Regions from separate parts of the Mycobacterium sp. NGS45 genome, predicted to be linked through region 1. Evidence: riboswitches for the same ligand, from Rfam matches in the RefSeq annotation. Region 1 holds a riboswitch; each other region holds the start of a gene.
The links. A riboswitch is a leader RNA that binds a small molecule or an ion and turns the genes downstream of it on or off. The one in region 1 is predicted to bind cobalamin.
Positions count from the first base shown of each region.

Region 2: another riboswitch for cobalamin. It lies ahead of AC5Y3P_RS12520 (PPE family protein); the one in region 1 lies ahead of metE (5-methyltetrahydropteroyltriglutamate--homocysteine S-methyltransferase).
Region 3: another riboswitch for cobalamin. It lies ahead of AC5Y3P_RS19840 (FecCD family ABC transporter permease); the one in region 1 lies ahead of metE (5-methyltetrahydropteroyltriglutamate--homocysteine S-methyltransferase).

Region 1 is NZ_JCALDB010000020.1:82,211-88,864, reverse strand. It holds gene AC5Y3P_RS17705 (thiolase family protein) at 1-1,100, shown strand, start outside; gene AC5Y3P_RS17700 (winged helix-turn-helix transcriptional regulator) at 1,104-1,742, opposite strand; gene AC5Y3P_RS17695 (alpha/beta fold hydrolase) at 1,807-2,682, shown strand; gene AC5Y3P_RS17690 (hypothetical protein) at 2,738-3,598, opposite strand; cobalamin riboswitch at 3,781-3,955, shown strand; gene metE (5-methyltetrahydropteroyltriglutamate--homocysteine S-methyltransferase) at 4,088-6,349, shown strand; gene AC5Y3P_RS17680 (mycobacterial-type methylenetetrahydrofolate reductase) at 6,425-6,654, shown strand, end outside.
Region 2 is NZ_JCALDB010000011.1:166,386-173,039, forward strand. It holds gene AC5Y3P_RS12515 (arylsulfatase) at 1-814, shown strand, start outside; gene AC5Y3P_RS12520 (PPE family protein) at 1,085-2,728, opposite strand; cobalamin riboswitch at 2,795-2,972, opposite strand; gene AC5Y3P_RS12525 (cold-shock protein) at 3,120-3,323, shown strand; gene AC5Y3P_RS12530 (hypothetical protein) at 3,545-3,928, shown strand; gene AC5Y3P_RS12535 (acyl-ACP desaturase) at 3,989-4,951, opposite strand; gene AC5Y3P_RS12540 (hypothetical protein) at 5,035-5,535, shown strand; gene AC5Y3P_RS12545 (hypothetical protein) at 5,532-5,966, opposite strand; gene AC5Y3P_RS12550 (hypothetical protein) at 5,966-6,604, opposite strand; gene AC5Y3P_RS12555 (hypothetical protein) at 6,582-6,654, opposite strand, start outside.
Region 3 is NZ_JCALDB010000026.1:21,008-27,661, forward strand. It holds gene AC5Y3P_RS19815 (hypothetical protein) at 1-205, shown strand, start outside; gene AC5Y3P_RS19820 (RES domain-containing protein) at 202-759, shown strand; gene AC5Y3P_RS19825 (PHA/PHB synthase family protein) at 998-2,692, opposite strand; gene AC5Y3P_RS19830 (CAP domain-containing protein) at 2,856-3,284, opposite strand; gene AC5Y3P_RS19835 (hypothetical protein) at 3,638-3,820, shown strand; cobalamin riboswitch at 3,871-4,062, shown strand; gene AC5Y3P_RS19840 (FecCD family ABC transporter permease) at 4,198-5,214, shown strand; gene AC5Y3P_RS19845 (ABC transporter ATP-binding protein) at 5,211-6,002, shown strand; gene AC5Y3P_RS19850 (ABC transporter substrate-binding protein) at 6,035-6,654, shown strand, end outside.

The DNA.
Region 1 (6,654 bases):
CCGATGCCGGTGTGCAGATGTCGGACATCGGGGTGCTGGCCGCCGGGAACCTGATGAACGCGGGTGCCGGCCTCGGCCAACAGTTGCAGAAACAGATCGGCCAGACCGGTATCCCGGTGTACAACGTGGCCAATGCATGCGCCACCGGCGCCACCGCGCTGCGCACCGCGATCATGGCGGTCAAGGCCGGCGAGGTCGACTACGGCATGGCGGTCGGCGTCGAGAAGCTTTCCGGCGCCGGACTTCTCGGTGCCGGTGGCAAGAAGCCCGACGACGCCGACGTCTGGACGGCCAAGGGCCGATTCGGTGCAATCGCCCCGATCGACGGCCGGATCGGCACCGAAACCATGCCGGGGGTGTTCGCCCAGATCGGCATGGAGTACGGACACAAGTACGGCGGCACCAGCTTCGAGCTGTTCGCCAAGATCAGCGAGAAGAACCACGCGCATTCGACGCTGAATCCGTTGGCCGCCTACCAGAAGCGGTTCACCCTGGAACAGATCATGAACGACGTGATGATCGCCTACCCGAACACCCGGCCGATGTGTTCGGCCAACTGCGATGGCGCGGCCGCCGCGATCGTGTGCAACGGCGAGACGCTGAAGTCGCTGTCGATCGAGCAGCGCCGACGCGCGGTCAAGGTGTCGGCGTCGGTGCTGACCACCGATCCGTACGAAGAAGGCTGCCAGGTGCTGCCGAACGTCAACACGCTGACCCGCAACGCCGCTGCCACCGCCTACCAGCAGGCCGGCGTCGAGCCCGGCGACCTGGATCTGGTGGAGTTGCACGATTGCTTCGCGACCGCCGAGCTGGTGCACTACGACAACCTGATGCTGTGCGAACAGGGTGGCGCGGTGGACTTCTTCGAGTCCGGCGCGACCTGGCGCGACGGCTCCACCCCGGTCAACGTGTCCGGTGGGCTGCAGTCCAAGGGGCATCCGATCGCCGCGACCGGCATCGCCAACATCTGGGAGGTCTGCCATCATCTGCGCGGCGAGGCCGGTGACCGGCAGATCGAGAACGCCAAACTGGGCTTGGCGCACGTGATCGGACTTGGATCCGCGTGCGGTGTACACATTTTGGAGAAGTCAGCGGCCTGACGGTCAGCCAACCGACAGCGGCGCCTCGAACAGTCGCTGCACCGCTGTCGCATCACCGGTGATCTCGATCAACTCGGGGACCGCATCCAGGGTGAGCATGCCGGCCGCCAACCCCAGGACGATCTGCGCGTCAGCGCTGATGACCGCATCGAGGTGATGGGCGCCGGGCGAGCCGAAGTGAAAGCCGGACCGGCTGGCCCGCACTGCGACCAGTTCGCCGTCGACGGAAATCCCAACTGTAACTCGCTGTTTCGGCGGCACGCGGTGCGCGAACAACGCGGGCAGGGCCAGCAACAACCACTCCGCGCGGAAGTGATCTCCTTGCGGCCCGCGAACCATCAGCGGACCAGACCAGCGGATCAACGCCTCGATCGGTTCCCGCAGTTGCTCACCCCATGGCGTGAGTGCGTACTCGACCGCACCGCCTTGTGCACCGATCCGCCGCTCGACGACCTCGGCGGTCTCCAGGTCCCGCAACCGGTCGGCCAGCAAATTGGTCGCAATGCCCGGCAGTCCGTCCCTCAGCTCGCCATAGCGAGCGGGTCCGATCAGCAACTGCCGGACGATCAGGAGACTCCAACGATCACCGACCACGTCGAGCGCACGTGCCAGCCCGCAATACTGCCCGTAATCCTTTGCCATCACGCCCCTACTTGATATTTTCAATCTGGCTTGATTATATCAAGTGCACTGATCGGAGGCGCCAATGGCAGTCAGCACCCGACCCACGTGGGTCGACGACGAGTTGTTCCCGTTCCAGAGCCGGTTCGTCGACATCGACGGAAACACCGTGCATTACATCGACGAGGGCGCCGGCCCCGTGCTGCTCTTCCTGCATGGGAATCCCACCTGGTCGTTCGTCTACCGCGAGGTGATCCAGGTCTTGCGCGACGACTTCCGTTGTGTTGCGGTGGACTACCCCGGATTCGGGCTGTCGCATGCCCGGCCCGGGTACCGATACCTGCCCGAAGAGCACGCCCAGTGCGTAGTCGGCTTCATCGATGCACTCGACCTCCGCGACGTCACGCTGGTGGCGCATGACTGGGGCGGGCCCATCGGCCTGTTCGCCGTCGGTCAGCGCCGCGCAGCGTTCGCGCGACTGGTGCTGGCCAACACCATGGGTTGGCCCGCCGACGCGCTTGGAATCCAGATCATGTCGCACGTGGTGGGCGGACCACTCGGACGACTGCTGATCCGGCAGTTCAATCTGTTCGTCAACGCGATGATCCCGGCCGGGCACCGGCTGCGCACGCCCACTGCCACGGAGATGGCGCACTACCGGTCGGCGCTGGCGACACCACAGCGTCGGCAGGCCTCGGCAGTGTTTCCCGGCCGAATCACCGGCAGCCGCGCCTTTCTCGAAGGCGTCGAGAAGACCCTGGCCAGCCTGACGTCACTGCCGGCATTGATCGTCTGGGGCACCGCCGACATCGCGTTCGGCGAGGCCGAACTTCGGCGCTGGCAGTCCAGCTTCACCGAGGTGCACACCGAGTTGTTCGAGGGCGCAGGGCACTTCGTGCAGTCCGACGCCCCGGAACGCTTCGCCGCCGCCATCCGCAACTGGCATCCGTCCCGAGCCTGATGGCGCCGGGAGATCACCGGGTGGATCACCGTCGGAGCCCGGACCACCAAAACCCTCAGGGCTTAGGTCCCAGGCAATTTTCCGAACTCCAGTCGTTGAGGTGACGTACCCCGTGCTGCACCTCGACGAAGTGCGGCGCGATGAACGTCTTGGTGATCGCCATCAGCACCATCAGGAGGCCGATCGCCGCGAAACCTGACAGTGCGACGGTCTGCAGCGGAGTGCGCTCGTCGGGTTCGCGGTCGAACCGGGTGTAGAACAGCAGCGCGGCGAAATGCCAAGAGCCGTAGATCAGCACGTTCAGGCCCCACATGCCGACACCGTTGTCGAAGCAGTAGTTGGGACCCGAGTAGGCGAACGTCTCGCCCAGCGGCATGATGCCGGCCAACAGCAGGCACAGCAGCACGTGCCGGACCAGGGTGTCGCGGGTGAACACCTGGGTGAGCATCCGGTAGAGGCTGCCCAGGATCACGGTGTAGAAACTGAACACCGAGATGGTCATCGGCAGCATGAACAGCGGCACACCGTTGGGATTCAGTGCGGTGTTGAACGCGAAGTGTCCGTGCAGCACCTCGTACCAGGGGTCGGTGCCGATGAAGCCGCCCAGCACGGCCCAGATCGTCAAGAAGATGCCCATCCGGAAGCCGTACAGGTCGCGCAGCGGCCGACCTCGGTCCTCGGGGGCGCGCAGGACCAACGGCAGGATCAACGTGCCGGCGGCCATCAGCATGGCCTGTCCCACCAGGGCGGGGTCGTTGGGGCGGTCGTAGCTGAGGTTGAACACCACCAAGGCCTGGATCGGGACGGTCGCCAGGAACCAGACCAGGTAGATGATCTCGGTTCGCCGCTTGCCCGGATTGGCGGCCAAGACGTGGAAGCGACGGGTCGAGGACTCGGCAGCGCGCGGATCGGGCATCGTCGAATCCTTCGGTCGGAGCGGCGTCGGCTCGACGGTAGCGGGAATCCTGTTGCCTCGAAGCGAGTTCCGATGCTGCGATTGACCGTGCCTACCCTGCGGCCCCCCGTGTTGCCGGGGAGGCGGTAGAATTTGCGGTGCAGCTGGTTTGCCGCCCGCGCCCCGCGCGGACGGCATCGACCGGTCCACCATGGGTGGACCGATAGAGGGAACCCGGTGAGAATCCGGGACTGTCCCGCAGCGGTATGCAGGAACGACCGCCGTCATCAGCACTGGTAGCAGCCAAACTGCCACCGGGAAGCGACGGCCACTAGGAGCACCGGAAACGGTGCGCGCCTGCGAGTCCGAAGACCTGCCAGCTGTGCCGGACGCGCCGCGTCCGGCGGTGCATCGCCTCGCGGAATGGGCGGATCGCCGAGAGCTGCCGCAGTGCAGCCTCAGTGGACGTCCGTGGGCGAATGCGCTATCCGCCGTATCGAAGGACGTCTCATGGCAACACCGTTCACCGCGACCATTCTGGGCGCCCCCCGCATCGGACCGAATCGCGAACTCAAACGCGCCACCGAGGGCTACTGGGCCGGCCGGGTGGACCGCACCCGACTCGAAGAGGTCGCCGCCGACCTGCGTCGCCAGACCTTGACCTCGCTGGTCCAGGCCGGCCTGGACTCCGTCCCGGTCAACACCTTCTCCTACTACGACCAGGTCCTCGACACCGCGGTGTTGCTCGGCGCACTGCCGCCGCGCGTGCAGTCGATCCCGGACGATTTGGACCGCTACTTTGCTGCCGCCCGCGGCAACGCCGACGTCGCACCGCTGGAGATGACCAAGTGGTTCGACACCAACTACCACTACATCGTTCCCGAAATCGGGCCGGACACCGTCTTCTCGCTGCATCCGCAGAAGGTGCTGGCCGAACTCGCCGAGGCGCGCGAACTCGACGTTCCGGCCCGCCCGGTCGTGATCGGACCGCTGACCTTCCTCGCGCTGAGCAAGGCCGTCGACGGCGCGGCCGCACCGATCGAGCGGATCGACGAGTTGCTGCCGCTCTACGCGCAACTGCTGGCCGAACTCGCCGAAGCGGGTGCGCAATGGGTGCAGTTGGACGAGCCGGTGCTGGTCACCGATCAACTCGACAACGCGGCCAAACTCGCGCACCGGGTGTACACCGAACTCGCCGCGGCGCCGCATCGGCCGGACATCCTGGTGGCGACCTACTTCGGTGGCCTCAACGGCGCGCTGTCCGCGCTGGCCCGCAGTCCGATCGAAGCGATCGCGGTGGACCTGGTGGCCGGTAGCACCCGGGCCGTCGCAGCGGTCCCCGAGCTTGCCGACAAGCTGGTGGTCGCCGGCGTGGTCGACGGCCGCAACATCTGGCGCACCGACCTGCAAGACGCGCTGGGGACTTTGGCGTCGCTGCTGGGATCGGTTGGTTCCCTGGCAGTTTCGACCTCCTGCTCGACGCTGCACGTGCCGTACTCGCTGGATCCCGAGCACGACCTCGACGACGCGCTGCGCACCTGGCTGGCCTTCGGCGACGAGAAGGTGTTCGAGGTCGCAACGCTGGCGGTCGCACTGCGCAAGGGACGCGAGGCCGTCGCCGCCGAGATCGACGCCTCCAACGCCGCGGTGGCGTCGCGCGCGGCCGACCCCCGCTTGCACGACGGCGAGCTGCGCGCCCGGCTGGCGGCGGTGCTCGCCACCGGTGTCCAGCGCGGACCGGCGGCCGGTCGCCGGGCGGCCCAGGACGCACGGCTGAAGCTGCCGGTGTTGCCCACCACCACCATCGGCTCCTACCCGCAAACCGTCGCGATCCGTAAAGCACGTGCTGCGCTGCGCGCTGGACAGATCGACCAGGCCGGCTACGAACAACAGATGCGGTCCGAGATCGCCGACGTGATCCGGCTGCAAGAGGAACTCGGCCTGGACGTCCTGGTGCACGGTGAACCCGAGCGCAACGACATGGTGCAGTACTTCGCCGAACAACTCGACGGCTTCTTCGCCACGCAGAACGGCTGGGTGCAGTCCTACGGCTCCCGGTGTGTGCGGCCGCCAATCCTGTACGGCGACGTGGCGCGACGCCAACCGATGACCGTCGACTGGATCCGGTACGCGCAATCGCTGACCGACAAGCCGGTCAAGGGCATGCTCACCGGCCCGGTGACCATCCTGGCCTGGTCCTTCGTCCGGGACGACCAACCGTTGGCCGACAGCGCCAACCAGATCGCGCTGGCGATCCGGGACGAAACCGTAGACCTGCAGGCCGCCGGCATTTCGATCATCCAGGTCGACGAGCCCGCACTGCGCGAGCTGCTGCCGTTGCGCAGCGAGGACCAGCAGGAATACCTGGCCTGGGCGGTCTCGGCGTTCCGGCTGTCCACCTCCGGGGTCGACGACACCACCCAGATCCACACGCATCTGTGCTACTCGGAGTTCGGTGAAGTGATCGGCGCGATCGCCGACCTGGATGCCGACGTCACCTCGATCGAAGCCGCGCGATCACGCATGGAGGTGCTCGGAGACCTCAACGAGATCGGGTTCGCCAACAGCGTCGGTCCGGGTGTCTACGACATCCACTCACCGCGGGTGCCGTCCACCGACGAGATGGTGGCATCGCTACGCCATGCGCTCGACGCAGTTCCCGCGGAACGCCTTTGGGTCAATCCGGACTGTGGGTTGAAGACCCGGAGCACCGATGAGGTGACCGAATCGCTTCGCAACATGGTGGCCGCGGCCAAGGCCGTGCGCGGCTAGTCGTCGTCCGCATCCGCGTTGCGCCCCAGGAAGCCCTGGGGCGCAACGTGTTTGCACAATGACCAGGAGGTCACCATGCCGCTGAACACCATCGCCTTGGAATTGGTGCCGCCCGACGTCGAACGCGGTGTGCCGCGCGCGCGGGAAGAGGCGCACAAGGTGCTGCGCCACGCCGAGCAAGCCGGCATCGCCGGGCGGATCGGCCACATCATGATTCCCGGGATGATCGCCGAGGACGACGACCGGCCGGTCGAGATGAAGCCCAAGCTCGACGTCCTCGACTTCTGGTCGATCATCAGCCCGGA
Region 2 (6,654 bases), on a different contig from region 1:
CTTCGAGATCATGGGCAGCCGGGCGATCTACCACGACGGCTGGCTCGCGTCCGCGCGCGGTCCTCGGCTGCCTTGGTTGCCCGGTGCGCCCGAGGGCATCGAGTCGTGGACTCCCGACAACGACACGTGGGAGCTCTACCATCTGGACGAAGACTGGTCACAAGCGACAGACCTCGCCGAGCAACACCCCGACAAACTGCTCCAGATGCGGGAGATGTTCGCGATCGAGGCCGCCCGGAACTCGGTGCTGCCCATCGGCGGCGGGCTGTGGGTCCCCGTCTACCACCCCGAGTTACGCATCGCGCCGCCCTACCGGGAATGGGAGTTCTCCGGCGACACCGTCCGAATGCCCGAATTCTGCGCGCCCGCATTGGGAAACAAGAACAACACTGTTACCATCGGGGCCGATCTGCCCGACAGCGCGAACGGTGTGCTGTACGCACTCGGGGCGGGCGCCGGCGGGCTGACCTGTTACCTCGACGAGGGTCACCTGTGCTACGAGTACAACCTGTTCATCCTGCAGCGCACCAAGATTCGCTCGACTGCGAAGTTGCCCGGCGGGCGCGCAACGATTGTCGTCGAGACGCGCTACGCCGAGCAGCGCCCCGGCGGGCCGCTCGACGTCACGCTGCGGGTCGACGGTGAGGTGGTAGGGCAGGCGCAGGTGCCCATCAGCGCTCCGCTGCTGTTCACCGCCAACGACTGCTTCGACATCGGGATATGTCTGGGATCGCCGGTCTCGCTGGACTACCGAGAACGGGCCCCCTTCCCTTTCGAGGGGCACATCCACGGCGTCCACGTCGCCTACACCTGAGCCGCGATTTCTGCAACAGGGCTTCTTCGCTATTACTCATCCCACAATGCTGGTCAGCACTAGCTGCGCCGCTGGTCAAAGCGGTTGACGGGCGTTTCACGCACTGCGATCAGTCTCCTGCGCGCGTTCGAGTCCCGTCAGCCACCCCGATATCGGGAACCCCGCCTACGCGAGTAGGCGGGGTTTTCTGATCTCTATGTCATCGAGATAGCGCCCAGGTAGGCGAAGTGGGCTCGCGGGCCTACCCAGGCACTATCTGAACGACGGGTACTACTCGCCCCAACTGCTCGGCAGCATGGGCCGGCGCACACCGTTGCCGAATGCGTCACCACGCAGCGAAGCGAACCCACTGGGTTGCGCGCCGTCCGGGCGCGCCACGGCATCGGCGAACCCCATCGGTCCGGCGCCCTGCTCCGACGCTGTGGTCTCGGGCTCGAGGTCCATGTATTCGTAGCCACGGCCCAGCTGCTGGGCCTTGGCCCGGCGGCGCTGCATCTGCTGCTGCTCCTGCTCCTCGGCGACCGGCGAACCCTCCGGGTTCTCGGCGTCACGGCGCTCTGCTGAGCGCCGCCGGGCCCGGCTGCTGGCCGCGCGCCGGGCATCGGCCGGTATCCCGCCGAGCAGATAGCCGAAGGCATCCATGTTGCCCAGGGTGGGCGGCGAGGCGGTCGGCGGCGCGCTGGCCACGGAGCTGGGTGCCGGCGGGGCCGTCACTGTCGAGGTCGCCGGCGTCGACGCCGGTGCGGTGGGCGGCGGGGCCGCGCCGCCCGACGTCATCGAGAACGCCACCGGCGGCGGTGCCGGGGGCGGCGTCATCGGCAGCACCGGCACCGGGTTGTGCAGCGCGGCCAGCCCGCCCGCGCCCAGTAGACCGCCGGCGGTCAAAAACGGCGCCACCGCGACGGTTGCGGCCAGGATCGGTATCAGCGCGGGCAGCGCCGCCAGCAGCACCTGCTGCAGCGTGGTCTTCAGCAGCGCGATGGTGTCGGTGGTGATCGCCACGAACATCGCGCCGGCACCGAACAGCAGCGTGTAGGCGATCGCGACCGGGTTGCCGGAGGCGAACGCGATACCGAGGTCGGCCGCCACGTAGCCGGCGGTCTGCGAGATGTAGGCCACGTACTGCGCGATGTCCATCGGATAGCCCAGCGCGAACGCCAGATTGAACGGATGGAAGAAGGCCAGCGGATTGCCGGTCCAGGGCAGATACGGGTCGATGCCGGCGAACAGTTCGGCGAAGAACGGGTCGTTGTAGACGCCCTGGATCAGCGGATCCAGCACGTTGTTGTAGAACTCGGTGTAGCCGATCTGGTCGAAGAATTCCAGATAGTCGTTGGTCTGATCCGGCGGCGGGTCGGCGGCGGCCAACGTGTTGGCGTTCAGGATCTGCGGCGCCACAATACTTTCCGGGGTGGCAGCCAGCGTCGTGGTGGCGACACTGTCGTAGGCCCCCATCACGGTCGCGGCCTGAATCCACATCCGCAGGTAGTCGGCTTCATTGAGTGCGATCGGAATCGTGTTGATGCCAAAGAAATTCGTGCCGATCAGCACCGCGTGGGTGGCGTGGTTGGCGGCCAGTTCGGCCAACGTCGGCATGGCTGCCAGCGCGCTACTGTAGGACGCTGCAACGGTTTCATGCTGTGCGGCGCGTACCGCACTCTCCGCGCTCTGTTGGGTCAGCCAGGCCAGATACGGGCCGTGGGCTGCGGCATATGTTGCAGCACTGGGCCCTTCCCAGTTCGCCGACTCCACCGCCGCCAGCAGTGCGGTCAACTCGGCGGCAATCTCGGCGTATTCGGCACTCAACGTGCTCCAGGCGACGGCGGCTGCGTGTAGTGCACCCGGTCCGGGTCCAGATGACAGCAAGCCGGACCAGACCTCCGGCGGTGCGGACATGTACATGGGTGCGGTCACAGCCGACCACCGCACGTTCGAACTGACACGGACGCTCATCGGCTTTCTCGGGGTGCACCGCCCCGGGTAGCAGGATGCAACGACGTGAATCTCCTGGCTCTCGGATCACTGCTCGCCTCGCCTTCCAGCTTGCGCCGTGGCGGTTGAGGGTCGCTCCCCGATGACAGTGGCGGGACCGCGCCGGACTCACACCGGCTTCCTACTTCGTCGTCACCTTACCGAGGCATTATGGCACGGTGCGATCCGTCGGCCGAGCCAGCCCGGCCCGGCCCAACCCGGTGGTCTGAGCCTGCCGCCGAGTGCCGCGATGAGGACGACGCATCGAATTCGTGTTACCGTCAGTCGCGCGCATTTTCTTGTCGCGCTCGCAAAATGAGAGAAGTAAGTTTCAATGACACAGGGCACTGTGAAATGGTTCAACGGCGAGAAGGGCTTCGGCTTCATCGCCCCGGACAGCGGAGACGCCGACGTCTTCGTCCACTACTCCGAGATCAGCGGTAGCGGCTTCCGCACGCTGGAGGAGAACGCTCGAGTTCAGTTCGAGATCGAGCAGGGCGCGAAAGGCCCTCAGGCGGTGGGAGTTTCCGTCATCTGAGGGTAACTCAGACTTCGCAGAGCTGGCACGGCATCAGCCGTGCCAGCTCTTTGCGTTACCGGGACTGTCGCGTTTCTTCGCGACGGCGCAAGGTCACCGATCACGATGACGCCCGCAGCCAATCCACTTGCACCGCCCACCGAGGAAGCGGACTGTGCCGGACGCCGGCTGCGCTACTGTTGAATATGCCCCGCAGACAATCACACTCATGGTTCGACGATTTGGACCTGCGGGCTCGAGCCGACTTGCTGGCCCGACCGCACGGCTATCTCCCCGACGCGGTGGCCGCGGCGATCCCCAAAGGGGCACGGCAGCTCTTCCGTGACGAAGCGCAGCGCAAGTGGCAACTTCGCTCGGCCGAAGCAATCCACCTGGAGGAAGAACGCCTCCGGCTGACCCAATGGTGGCGGCGGCTTTCCAGCGCTGCCCGGTCGGCCTTACTGCGGGACCGTGCGCACGGCGTGCCGGCTGATCTGCACGACGCGGTGTCCGATCTGGATCCCAACCGGGTCCCGCTGGGCAGCAACAGCGACACCTCCTACCAACTACCTGCCATCGCCGCCGCCTACCTGGAAATGGTGGCGACCGATGCAGACCCCCGGTAGCACTTACCGCACGAGATCCGGGCAGCGTCGCGCCGACCGAGCCCGGCCGCCGAACTCTGCTCAGCCGGCTTGGCGTTTGGCGGCTTCCCGAGCCAGCAGCCGGTCGCGCTGCGCTTCGAACTTGGTGGCCTGCCGCTCCAGGTCGTCGAGGTAGGCAGCCAGTTCGTCGCGACGCCGCTCACCGAGCGCGGTGAAGTCGTTGCGTTCGAAGATCCGCCATTTGCGCAGGTTCGGTCGCACCACCTCCTCGAGGTGTTGGCGCGGATCGTAGATGCCGTGCTTGGCCATCAGCACGCCGTTGCGGCGGAAGTCGGGCATGCCTCGCCCGGGCATCCGGAAATTCTCGATCACCGCGGCGACGGCGTCCATGGCCAGGTCAGGCGTCAACTCCAGGGCCGCCCCACACATGTCCCGGTAGAAGATCATGTGCAGGTTCTCGTCGGCTGCCACCCGCTGCAACATCCGGTCGGCGACCGGGTCGTTGCACACCCTGCCGGTGTTGCGGTGACTCACCCGGGTCGCCAACTCCTGGAACGTGGTGTAGGCGATCGACAGCAGGAAGTCGGTCCGGTGGGTCTCTTCTTCTTCGGCGGTGGGCGCGAAGCCGTTGGTGACGTGCACCATGCGGGCCTGCTCGAGCGCGACGGGGTCCACGCCACGACTCACCACCAGGTAGTCCCGGATCACGATGCCGTGCCGGTTCTCCTCAGCGGTCCATCGACCCACCCAGGTGCCCCAGGCGCCGTCCTGGGTGAAGTACTTGGCGGCCTGACGGTGGTAGGACGGCAGGTTGTCCTCGGTCAACAGGTTGGTGATCAGCGCTGCGCGCGCGACGTCGCTGAGCTCGCTCTGCTCCGGATCCCAGTCGTTGCCGCCGGTGGCGGAGTAGCTGCGACCGCGGTCCCACGGCACGTAGTCGTGCGGGTACCAGTCGGTGGTGGCAGACAGGTGCCGATTGAGGTTAGCCTCGGCGATCGGCTCCAGTTCGCTGACGATCTGCTCGTCAGTCAGCTGCTTTGCCATACACCTCCTCCGTATGTGCGTGCGGGTCGAGATAGCCTATCGTGAGCGAGCAAATCGTCGTTCGACCGCGGTAGGGTCGCGGGGTGAAGTCTCAGCGACGCCTGGTGGGGACCGTGCTGGCAACCGCGGCGCTGATCCTGGCGGCGGCCCCCGCGCACGCCGAACCCGACGTCGTCGACCCGTGGCCCACCATCCGGTTCTTCGACCAGGCCGACGCCGCAACGTTCACGGTGCCCGGTGCCGACGGGGTCTGGTTCACCGCGCCGACCGAACAGAACTGCGGGATCTGGGGGCGCGGCAGCTTCGCCTGCCGCGGTGACATCCCGGGCGCCCCGCCCGGAACCCAGGCATTGGGTTGGGTCACCGGCGACCGAGCCATGCATTACGACTGGACCGTGCCGTTCCGGATGCCGGCCACCGTCGCCGCCAAGTCGTTGCCGGAACGCACCTCCATCGAACATCAGGGCACCACCTGCGCGGTCGCCGAGAACGCCACCACCTACTGCGAGCGGGGCCCGTTGCGTTTTGCGCTCACCCCGGCCGGGTCCTGGCTCACCCCGCCGTGGATGGACCTACGCCGCTAGGGTCCGGCCAGCACCGCGACCACCAGGGTGCGGCCGGTCTGCTCATCGTGGATCACGCTGGTGCCGAACGTGGTGTAGGAGCAGTCGGCCAGCACCGCGTGTCCCTGCAGCAGCGCTCCTGCGATGGCGGCGTCGGCGTCGCGGCCGGCGCCCTGTAGCTGCACGGCCTTGCCGGCGGTGCCGCCGAAGTCCCGCAGCACGAACAGCGGGTCGGCCACCGGCACGTACTGGGCGTCGTGGTGCAGGTAGTCGAGCGTGGACTGGTTGGAGATCGCGGCCACCCGGGCCACCAACGGATCATGCTGCAGCCCACCGCACGACGCGGCGTGGGCGCCGGCGATCTGGGCGTCGAAGTCGGCATCGGCGCCGGCGGGCGCGGCCGGCAGGGTCGCCGCCCCGAACAGCGCGCACAGCACGGTCAGGATTCGCATCACGCCCCCCGACAGGTGTGTGACCGGTTGATCCGGCTGCCCCAGTACTGCACCCGGCGCAGCGACGGGCCGCTGAACCAGGCCGGCTGATGCGCCCGCAGGCCGTTGCCGACGTTGGACAGATGCTGCCACAGCAGATAGAAGCTCTCCCCCTGGTACATCGGGAAGAAGTTGTCTCCGACATAGTCCCGCCGCTGGGTCAAGGCCTGGGTCCGTGGCGCCAGGAAGGCCACGGACTGGTCGATGTTGGCAACGACGGCGGCCGCGTGCGCCGAGACGTCGTCGACGGCCCAGTTGCCGTTGCGGGAGATCAATTTGATGTTGAACCGGTCGATTTGGCGCATCAGCTCCTCGTACTGCGCCTCGAACCACTGGCACATCTCGCGACCCGCGGTGATGTCGGCTTCGGTGACGTACTGGCGGGTCTCGTCGTACGGGAACGGCGTCAGTGGTTGCCAGTCGGTGTACACCGGCACGATCACCGGCAGGGGCGGCGGTATCGGCTCCTCCCCCACCGGGTCCGGCGGGTCGGCGGACGCCGGCAGTGAGATCGCCAGCAGCGCAACCAAAGCCGCGACCAGCGCGCCGACGGCGCGCCGGAGCAACGACACCATGTCAGCGCGGAGCCAGGACCGCATCGATGCCGCCGATATCCGTGATCTGCCAGTCGTTGTTGCTGTCCAGGGTG
Region 3 (6,654 bases), on a different contig from region 1:
GTTCGGCTCGACCGGCCGACCGCTTCCGGTGATCCGCCAGTTGCGCGACCTCGCTCAGGAGACCGGCTGGTCGGAGACCGGCGTCGTGCAATGGCTGTGTGCGCCTACCACCTACCTCGGCGATCTGCGCCCGGTCGATCTGCTGGCCGGCGACCCCGATCGCGTCGTCGAAACGGCGCGGCGGGCGTGGACCGTTCAGTGGTGACACCGGTCCCACCGACGCCGTTCACACCACGAACCACGACCCTCGACGCCGGAACCCAGCTGTATCGGGTCTGCACCGCCGTCGATGGCCGCACCGCCACCATCTTCAATCCCGGCTTCGGCGCGCCGACCAGGTTCGCCTTCTTCGGCGAACCGGTGGTTCCGGTCCTGTACGCGGCGGCGTCCGAGGAAGCCGCCGTCGCCGAGACTCTCTTGCACGACGTCCCGGTCAGCGGCGGCATCCTGCCGTACGAGAAGTACGGCCGGACCGTAATGGTGCGGTTACGGCTGGCCCGGCCGGTGACCGTTGCCGCCCAGACCTATCCCGAGACCGTCGAATGGGCGCGCGCAGCACACGCCGCCGGTCTGGACGGCTTGGTGTGGATGTCGCGACTGTGCAATGACGCCAAAGCCTATGTGTTCTTCGGCGATCGCCGCGCGGACGCTTTCCTACAGGACACCACCTTTGGGAGACTGTTCGCCACTGGGACAGACCAGCTTTGGCTGATCGACCTGTGCGCGTCGCTGCGGGTGGACGTGCTGCTGGGGCAGTGACCGGGAACCGCAGCGCAAATGGAGGGGGTCAGAACAAGTGGTCGAGTGCCAGAAGTGCGCAGCGGGCCTGTGCAGCCATGCGGCGCAGTGCCCGATGTTGATCCGCTGGTACGACGATCCGTGGGACGGCACGTTCTGGCGGCGCTGCGAGTGCACCGACTCGATCAGCAGCTCGACCTATCCGGTGACGGTTCGGCGCATCGACGAGCGCTAGCCGAGCGGGCGGCGGCCGGCTGGGTCAGGGCGTCGGGGCCTTTTCCTTGACGTAGCTGCCGGGTGCCGCCTCGATCACGGTGTGCTCGTCGTTGCCGGGAGCCTGCGGTGCAGCCACCTTCTCGCCGGCGGTCTGGGCCACCCAGTCGTGCCAGGTCGGCCACCAGCTACCCGGGATACTCACGGCACCGTCCAACCACTTGTCCGGGTCGGGGTCGAAGGATTGGTCTTCGTGGACCCAGAAGTTGCGCTTCTTCTTGGCCGGGGGATTGATCACGCCGGCGATGTGCCCGCTGGCACCGAGGACGAATGTCCGCTCACCACCCAGTATTTGGGTGCTGGCGTAGGCCGCGGTCCAGGGCACGATGTGGTCGGCACGCGAGGCATACAAGAACGACGGGATGTCGATGGACCCGAGGTCAACCGGGACGCCGCACTGCACGGTGCCGCCGGGCTCACGTAACTTGTTCTCCAGGTAGGTGTTTCGGACATACCAGCAGAACATCGGTCCCGGCAGGTTGGTGTCGTCGCTGTTCCAGTACAGCAGGTCGAACGGCGGGGGAGCCTGTCCCTGCAGGTAGCCCTTGACCACATACGGCCAGATCAGATCGTTGGCCCGCAGCAGCGAGAACACCTGGGCCAACTCGCTGCCCTGCAACACCCCGCCGCCGCCGATCGCGGTCTCGCGTTGGGCGACGCTGTTCTCGTCGACCAGCAGACCGATCTCACCGGCGTCACTGAAATCCAGGAAGGTGGTCAACAGCGTCATGCTCGCGGCCTTCTGTTCACCGCGAGCCTGCAGAATGGCCAGGGCGCTGGCCAGCAGCGTGCCACCGATGCAGAATCCGAGCGTGTTCGCCTGCTCGGCGCCGCTGATCTGGAGGGCCACGTCGAGGGCCCGCAAGACACCGTCGTCGATGTAGTCATCCCAAGTCAGCCGGCCCTGGTCGGGGCCGGCGTTGCGCCAGGACACCAGGAAGACGGTGTGCCCCTCGGCGACCGCGTGGCCGACGAACGAGTTCTCTGGCTGCAAATCGAGGATGTAGAACTTGTTGATGCACGGCGGGACGATCAGCAGCGGCCGCTCGTACACCTCGTCGGTGGTCGGCGAGTATTGGATCACCTGCATGATCTCGTTCTGGAAGATCACCGAACCCGGTGTGGTGGCGACGTTTTCGCCGACCTGGAAGGCGGTTTCATCGGTCATCGAGATCCGGCCCTTGGCCAGATCTTCGGTGAACAGCTGAATTCCCTCGATCAGGCTCTTGCCGCCGGTTTCCAGCGCGCGCTGTTGTGCCTCCGGATTGGTCATCAGGTTGTTTGCCGGGCTGAGCGCGTCGGCGACCTGCCGCAGCGCAAAGCTCCACTGGCCTTTGCTGCGCTCATCGAGCGGTGCAGCTTCGAGCGCTTTGGTCAGCAGGTCCACTTGCGCGAGATAAGTCCGTGCGGTGGCTTCGAAGCGTGGATCCTTGGTCCAGGCGTCACCGGAGAACCGGCGGTCCTTGATCGGCTCTGCGGACGAACCGAGCCCGAACATCGCGGCCCAACTGTTGGTGAGCTGATTCCAGGTCTCCAACTGCCACTTGGTGGATGCGGCCAACGCATCGGTCCACTGCTTGGCGAACGGGAACTCTGGGCCACCGGCGGTGCTGAGCAGCGCCTGCTGCGAGTCGATCAGGTCGGTGAACCAGCGCGTGGGATCCTGCGCGGACTCGGACATGGCGTCGCCTCCAATGGCTAGGGCAGGCGTGAACCTGTACTCGCTGAGCGGTCATGGATACGTGGCGGATGGCCACCAGCCTCCGGCCCCAGCTTGCCTCGGGACAGCCGGCGACGTCACCTACGATCCGCTGGCTGAAAACTGCGGGCCGGGGCCGCTGGTGTCAGACGCCCGCGAAGTCACCGACGGCGGTCATCTTGTTGCCGTCGCTGGCGGTCGCGAACCCGACTGCGGTGAAGTTGCAGTTCAAGATGATTGCGCTGTGCGGAGGGCTTTGCATCCACGCGTCGAACGCCGCAGCCGGTGTGGCAGCAGATCCGGTGCCCCAGTAGACGATTTCACCGGTGTAGCCGGCCGGGTGGCCGGCGTCCGCGATACGGGCTTGTGGTGACGAACCATCCGAACCGGTGTGCCCGCCCACGCCGCTGCGCAGCATGTCATCGGCATGCCGTTGAGCGGCCGCCGTCAAACGCGGATCGTCGCCAATCCCGGTGCAGGATTGCCGAATCTGGTCGACCTGGCCGTGCAAGCCGGCCACGAAATCGTCTGCCTGGGCCGGGAATCCAGCGACGACAACCCCGGCCAGGACGATTACGGCCGCAGTGCAGTCCGAGGAGACCCGACGATCTTGCGTTTCGTCATCATGGCTGTCTCGAAGGACGGTTGTTCTGCTGGTGCAGCCATCGATTTTACGACTCCGCGGTCTGCAATGTTCGAAATCGCACCAATGCCGCCGGTGCCCGCTCAGGTGCGGATGCGGCGAGATGCCTGCCTCGGGCCGTACTTACGCCGAGGATTTTTTTCCGAATACTGACTGCAATCCTCGGCAAAAGCGCTCCGGTAGCCGGGCCGAAGGGAAGCGCCGCCGGCTCCGGCGGGTCGACCAGTCGTTTGGGCGCTCACACCAGGGGTAGTCGTAGGCATCACCGTGCAGGAGGTATGCCCGTGAGTAAGGACCGAACGAGCCCCAGCAGTGCGGACCGTCGCGATGAGCCCGACCCGTCGGCTTTCGGGATGAGCGACGACGCCGAACCTCAGGTCGGGGCCCGGGCTCCCGATGACGACTTCGACGCCGACGAAACCGGCGCCGAGGCGCGTAGCGCGCAGCAGCACGACGACAACGACTGAACTCAGCACCCGCGATTGGTTGCTACGCGGTGCCCTGGCCGGCCTTGGTAGGGTCCTGATCCGAGGTCGGTCGCATCCGTGCTGAGCGGATGCCAGGGAACCCGGTGCGAATCCGGGACTGGCGCGCAGCGGTATGGGAGACGGGCTCGACACAAGCCACTGGAGGTTCTCGCGGACCTCTGGGAAGGCGTCGAGTTCGGATGATCCCAAGTCCGAATACCTGCCGGCCTCATCGAGTCCACGTGTATCTCGCGCACAGATACCTCGGCAGATGAAGGCAAGACGTGTCGAACCTCCGACGGCCCGTGATCGTCGTCGAGGAGGCTGTCCGTCGCCGCGGCACGACACCGGTTCCACCGGTTGGACGCGTCCCGGCCGTGGCACTGTCCGCGGTGCTCGCGGGTCTGACGCTGGTGAGCATCGTGGTGTCGGTCGCCTTCGGCGCGGAGGACATCCCGCTCGGTGACGTCTGGCGGGCGGTGACCGGCCGCTTCGTCGCGGGCACCGAGGTCGACACGGCCTACGACGTCATCATCTGGGACTTGCGGCTGCCGCGGTCCATCCTCGCGGCGACCGTGGGTGCCGGGTTGGCGCTGGCCGGAGCGCTGATGCAGGCGTTGGTCCGCAACCCGCTGGCCGAGCCGTATCTGCTGGGGGTATCCGCGGGCGCGGCGGTCGGCGCCACGGCAGTGCTGACGCTGGGGGCGTTGTCCGCGCTGGGCGTGTGGGCCCTGTCCGGCGGGGCGCTGCTGGGCGCGGTGCTCGCCACTCTGACCGGCTACGCGGTGGCCCGCGCTCAGGGCGGACTGTCCGCACTCCGGCTGATCCTGTCGGGCGTGGTGCTGTCCTCGGCGTTCATGGCGATGTCGTCGTTGTTGGTATTCACCGCCGGCGACCCACACGCCGCCGAGAGCGTCATGTTCTGGCTGCTGGGCAGCGTGGCCGGAGCGACCTGGGCGAAGGTTCCGCTCGCGGCTGCGGTGGTGCTGGTCGTGCTGATCGGGGCGCTGTTGATCCACTCCTGGCTGGACGCCTACGCGGCCGGCACCGACACCGCCACCTCGCTCGGGGTGCCGGTACGGGCCCTGCGCAATGCGCTGTTCGCCACCCAAGGTGTCCTGGTCGGGGTGCTGGTTGCGGTGTCGGGCGGCATCGGTTTCGTCGGGCTCATCGTGCCGCATGCGGCGCGCCTGGTCGTCGGCGCCACTCATCGCGCGATGCTGCCGGTCACGGTGTGTGGCGGGGCGCTGTTCTTGGTCTGGGTCGACGTGATCTCCCGAGAGCTGGCCGCGCCCCGGGAGATGCCGTTGGGCATCGTCACCGGGCTGATCGGCGCGCCGGTGTTTCTCTTCCTGATGGGCCGTCGGCGCTACGAATTCGGCAGCGGCACATGAGCGCCGCAGCGGTCAGCGCGTCCGGCCTGCAATGTCGGCGCAGCGGGAGAACCGTGTTGTCCGGTGTGGATCTGGCGGTTGCTGCCGGCAGCCGATTGGCCGTGGTGGGCCCCAACGGCGCCGGCAAGACCACCCTGCTGCGGGCGCTGTCGGGGCTCGAGGCGCCGAGGTCCGGAACGGTTCTGGTCGACGGCGCAGATGTATATCGAATGCCGGCGCGGCAGCGGGCACGCACACTAGCCGTGGTCGGGCAGGAAGAGCGGCCATCGGGAGAACTGACGGTCGCAGAAGCGGTCGGCCTCGGCCGGACTCCGTATCGGAATCCATGGTCCACGGTAGGGGTCGGGGAGCAGACGATCATCGACTCCGCCTTGAACGCAGTCGGTTTGGCCGGTCAGGGGCATCGGTCTTGCGCGCAGCTCTCCGGCGGGGAACGGCATCGCGTCGTGTTGGCGCGGGCCTTGGCCCAGCAGACGTCGGTGCTCGTCCTCGACGAACCGACCAATCATCTCGACGCCGCCTGGCGGCTGAGGTTCATGCGCGTCCTCGACGGCCTGGCCGGCACGGTCATCGCCGCCATCCACGACCTGGATCTGGTGTTGCGGCATTTCGACGCCGTCGCAGTCATTGCGGCCGGTGGGCTCGTCGCGCACGGACCGCCGGTCGAGGTCCTCGACGCCGACCTGCTCGCTGCGGTCTTCGACGTCGCCGGCGATGTCATCACCCATCCCACGACGGGCCTTTCCCACCTGCTGCTGACCCATGCCGACCCGGCTTCCGACTCCTAGCAAGGACAATCATTGTGAGACAACCGTTTTGGATGACCCGGCGCACCGGACTGGCGGTCGTGGCGATCGCTTCGGCGCTGGCGCTGGGTTCGACCACTGGGTGCAGTTCGCCGAACCGGGACTCCGTCGCCGCCGCCACCGTGACCGTGACCAACTGCGGTGCGCAGGTCAGTTACGACCAACCCCTGGACCGGTTGTTCGTCAACGACGGCGGCATGATCGCCATCGCACTGGCCGCCGGTGCGCGTGCGCAGATGGTGGCCGTCAGCTCGATGGCCCGTGACGTCGATGTCCTTCGTCTGGCATACGGTTCGCAGGTCGACGACCTCAACGAAGTCGCCCCGAGTCAGCCGACCTTGGAGAACATCGTCGCCGCACGACCGCAGGTGATCTTCGCCGGCTACAACTACGGCATGGGCGAGGCCCGCGGTATCACTCCGGAAATCCTTGCCGGACATGGCATCGAGGTCTACCAACTGTCCGAGGCGTGCCGGCAGGTCGAAGGTGAGTCCGTGCGCGGCACCATGGACCCGTGGGTGGCGCTGGACACCGATCTGCGCAACATCGGCATCATCACCGGCAATGCCGAACACGGTGCCCGAGCCGCCGACGAGGTGGGCACGCGACTCGAAACACTGCGCGCCGCACCCCA